One region of the Streptomyces sp. NPDC060035 genome, then DNA from elsewhere that is predicted to be linked to it. Evidence: predicted binding sites of a transcription regulator. Region 1 holds the regulator's gene; the other holds the start of a gene.

Region 1 (2,202 bases):
CTCGCCACGGCCGCGGCACATGTCGCAGGTCTGGGCGGAGGTGCCGGGTGCGGCTCCCTCACCGCTGCAGGTCGTACAGACGACCGCCGTGTCGACCTGGATGTCCTTGGTCGTACCGAAGGCCGCCTCGGAGAGGTCGATCTCCAGCCGGATCATCGCGTCCTGGCCGCGCCGGGTGCGGGAACGGGGTCCACGCTGCGACGCCGTGCCGAAGAACGCATCCATGATGTCGGAGAAGTTGCCGAAGCCGCCCTGTCCGAAACCGCCCGCGCCACCGCCTCCGGAAGCGGACAGCGGGTCGCCACCGAGGTCGTAGACCTGCTTCTTCTGCGGGTCCGACAGCACCTCGTAAGCGGCGTTGATCTCCTTGAACCGCTCCTGGGTCTTCGGATCCGGGTTGACATCCGGGTGCAGCTCGCGGGCGAGCCTGCGGAATGCCTTCTTGATCTCGTCCTGAGATGCGTCGCGGCGCACGCCGAGTACGGCGTAGTAGTCCGTGGCCACTTACGACTCCGCCAGGATCTGTCCGACGTAACGTGCCACTGCGCGTACCGCTCCCATCGTTCCGGGGTAGTCCATGCGGGTCGGTCCGACCACGCCGAGTTTGGCGACTGCCTCGTCGCCCGAACCGTAGCCGACCGCGACGACGGACGTGGAGTTGAGGCCCTCGTGGGCGTTCTCGTGCCCGATACGTACGGTCATGCCCGAGTCCTTGGCCTCACCGAGCAGCTTCAGCAGCACGACCTGTTCCTCCAATGCCTCCAGCACCGGCCGGATCATTACGGGGAAGTCGTGCCCGAAGCGGGTGAGGTTGGAGGTGCCGCCGATCATCAGCCGCTCCTCCGTCTCTTCGACCAGAGTTTCGAGAAGTACGGAGAGCACCGTCGAGACGGTGCCCCTGTCCTCGTTCTCGAAGGACTCCGGCAGGTCCTGCACCAGTTGCGGAACGTCCGCGAAGCGGCGTCCCACGACCCGGCTGTTGAGCCGGGCCCGCAGATCGGCGAGAGAGGTCTCACCGAACGGAGCAGGGCAGTCGATCATACGCTGTTCGACCCGGCCCGTGTCCGTGATCAGTACGAGCATCAGCCGGGCGGGGGCGAGCGCCAGCAGTTCGACGTGCCGCACCGTCGAGCGGGTCAGTGAGGGGTACTGCACGACGGCGACCTGCCGGGTCAGCTGCGCGAGCAGCCGCACGGTCCGGCCCACGACGTCGTCGAGGTCGACCGCTCCGGCGAGGAAGTTCTGAATCGCCCGGCGCTCCGGTGACGACAGGGGCTTGACGCCCGCGAGCTTGTCGACGAAGAGCCGGTACCCCTTGTCCGTCGGGATGCGCCCCGCACTGGTGTGCGGCTGGGCGATGAAGCCCTCGTCCTCCAGCACCGCCATGTCGTTGCGGACGGTGGCCGGGGAGACCCCGAGCTTGTGCCGCTCGGTGAGCGCCTTGGAGCCGACGGGCTCCTCGGTGCCGACATAGTCCTGGACGATGGCGCGCAGCACTTCGAGTCTGCGTTCGCTGAGCATCGCGCACACCTCCAGCTGTGGTTCTCCGGTGTCTGCCTGGCACTCTGCGCTTTCGAGTGCCAGCAATCCCCCCGGTCAGTGTACGGGGGCGGGGTGGGCCGAGGGCAAGGCCGACCGGCCACGCCGTCGCGGGACTGCGCAGGTCGTTGCCGATAGCGTCGTTGCATGGACGCCTCTTGGGAAGAGTACGGCTGGGAGCGGTTGGGCAACGTTACGGGGCGCCGGCGCCTTCCCGTCTGGGACGCGACGGCCGCACTGGTCGCCGGGACGGAGGGCGCACTGCTCTACGACACCGGCTCGACGCTCCGGGAGGGCGCCGAACTGCGGAACCGGGCCGAGGGGCTGCTCGGCCGGAGGGTGACGCATATCGCACTGAGCCACCCGCATTTCGACCATGTCCTCGGCACCGCGGCCTTCGCCGGGGCGGAGGTCTACGGGGCGGTCGGCACGAAGGAGCTGCTGGGGCGCTGCGCGGAGGAGCTTCGCGCGGACGCGGTGCGTCACGGCATGCCCGAGCACGACGCCACCGTGGCGACGGACGTCCTGGTGGCCCCGCGGCATGAGGTGAGCGGTGAGTGGACGCTCGGCCTGGGCGGCGGGCTCCAGGTGCTGCTGGCCAACGTGGGGCCCGGCCACAGCGGCCACGACCTCGCGGTGCTGGTGCCGGGCTCACCCTCGGTG
Region 2 (2,202 bases), on a different contig from region 1:
CAACGACGACGACGTGCGCTTCGAGGGCGGCCTGCAGACGGCCACCCCGGAGGGCGCCGGCATCTCGATCATCCCGGCCGTCGCCGGAGGCTGACCGTCCTGTTCGACTTCGCAGCGTGAACACCATTGCCCCCTCCGCAAGAGAAGCGGAGGGGGCAATTCTGCATGGTTGAGCGCGGTACAGTTGGGGAAGTCCCCTCCGCTGCCTGTGCCGCCCGCATATGAGAATGCGCCCGGTCGCGATAAGAAGCAGCCAAAGTACGTGAACCCATTGCGCCATAAGTGGCCTTTGTCAGGCCCGACTTGCCCTGGAATCTCACGAGTTCTGCCTATCCGGGCGTTCAGCCATGCCCAGAATTCTCGTCCGATTGACCTGTTGCAGAGGGCAGTTGGGCAGATACATTCGGCCGCGGTCGACGCGTTCCGGCGCACGCCACCCTCTCCTGTCGGAGGGTGAGTTCTGACCCGGGCCCGCGAAGTGCGGTCCTGTGCAAGGGCCAGTAATAGGGGAGTTAGGCATGGCTCAGGGCACCGTCAAGTGGTTCAACGCGGAGAAGGGGTACGGCTTCATCGCGGTCGACGGTGGTGCGGATGTTTTCGTCCACTACAGCGCGATCCAGATGGACGGATACCGCACCCTCGAAGAGGGTCAGCGAGTTGAATTCGAAATCTCGCAGGGCCAGAAGGGGCCGCAGGCGGACATGGTCAAGCTCGCCGTCGGCTGAGCTCGGCGCGGTCGGCCAACGACACTACTCACACACGCAGGGCCCGTACCTCCGAAAGGGGGTACGGGCCCTCCGTGCGTCCGGCGCGGCCCCTCGTGGGTGTCCACATTTGGAGGGGGACGCTTGCACTCGCAGGGGTCGAGTGCTAATCATTGGCGTTAGCACTCTCCAGGTGAGAGTGACAGAACTTGGACCGGGCCGGTGAGGCCCGCAGGCTCAGTGGGGCAAGGAACCGCTGAGCACGCTGGCCGTCCGTCGCGGGCGCCTCTCGGTCCGGAGAAATCCACCCCTGTCCGGGAGGACCACTTCACATGGCCAAGATCATCGCGTTCGACGAGGAGGCACGGCGCGGTCTCGAGCGCGGGATGAACCAGCTCGCCGACGCCGTCAAGGTCACCCTCGGCCCCAAGGGCCGAAACGTCGTCCTCGAGAAGAAGTGGGGCGCGCCCACGATCACCAACGATGGTGTTTCCATCGCCAAGGAGATCGAGCTCGAGGACCCGTACGAGAAGATCGGTGCGGAGCTGGTCAAGGAGGTCGCCAAGAAGACGGACGACGTCGCCGGCGACGGTACGACCACCGCAACCGTTCTCGCCCAGGCGCTCGTCCGCGAGGGCCTGCGCAACGTCGCCGCGGGTGCCAACCCGATGGCTCTCAAGCGTGGCATCGAGAAGGCCGTCGAGGCCGTCTCCGCCGCTCTGCTGGAGCAGGCGAAGGATGTGGAGACCAAGGAGCAGATCGCTTCGACGGCCTCCATCTCCGCTGCCGACACCGAGATCGGCGCCAAGATCGCCGAGGCGATGGACAAGGTCGGCAAGGAAGGCGTCATCACCGTCGAGGAGTCCCAGACCTTCGGTCTGGAGCTCGAGCTCACCGAGGGTATGCGCTTCGACAAGGGCTACATCTCGGCGTACTTCGCGACCGACATGGAGCGTATGGAGACGTCGTTCGACGACCCGTACATCCTGATCGTCAACTCCAAGATCAGCAACGTGAAGGACCTCCTTCCGCTGCTCGAGAAGGTCATGCAGTCGGGTAAGCCGCTGCTGATCATCGCGGAGGATGTCGAGGGCGAGGCTCTGTCGACCCTGGTCGTCAACAAGATCCGTGGCACCTTCAAGTCCGTCGCCGTCAAGGCTCCGGGCTTCGGTGACCGCCGCAAGGCCATGCTCGGCGACATCGCCATCCTCACCGGTGGCACCGTCATCTCCGAGGAGGTCGGTCTCAAGCTCGAGAGCGCCGGCGTCGACCTGCTCGGCAGCGCCCGCAAGGTCGTCATCACCAAGGACGAGACCACGATCGTCGACGGAGCGGGTGACAGCGACCAGGTACAGGGCCGCGTCAAGCAGATCCGTGCCGAGATCGAGAACTCCGACTCGGACTACGACCGCGAGAAGCTCCAGGAGCGCCTCGCGAAGCTGGCCGGCGGCGTGGCCGTCATCAAGGCCGGCGCCGCCACCGAGGTGGAGCTCAAGGA

The links. Region 1 encodes HrcA, which represses chaperone genes, less so after heat shock. Its sites were predicted from a motif close to TTNGCACTCNGNNNNNCNGAGTGCNAA; they were not measured.
Region 2: a site for HrcA is predicted at 848-874, ahead of groL (chaperonin GroEL). Genes of this name have one in related genera too.

What each region holds. Positions count from the first base shown of each region.
Region 1 covers NZ_JBHWVO010000032.1:69,574-71,775, forward strand. The annotation lists gene dnaJ (molecular chaperone DnaJ) at 1-504, opposite strand, end outside; gene hrcA (heat-inducible transcriptional repressor HrcA) at 505-1,521, opposite strand; gene ACFWBQ_RS33655 (MBL fold metallo-hydrolase) at 1,687-2,202, shown strand, end outside.
Region 2 covers NZ_JBHWVO010000010.1:163,630-165,831, forward strand. The annotation lists gene ACFWBQ_RS18320 (MoaD/ThiS family protein) at 1-94, shown strand, start outside; gene ACFWBQ_RS18325 (cold-shock protein) at 519-725, shown strand; gene groL (chaperonin GroEL) at 1,037-2,202, shown strand, end outside.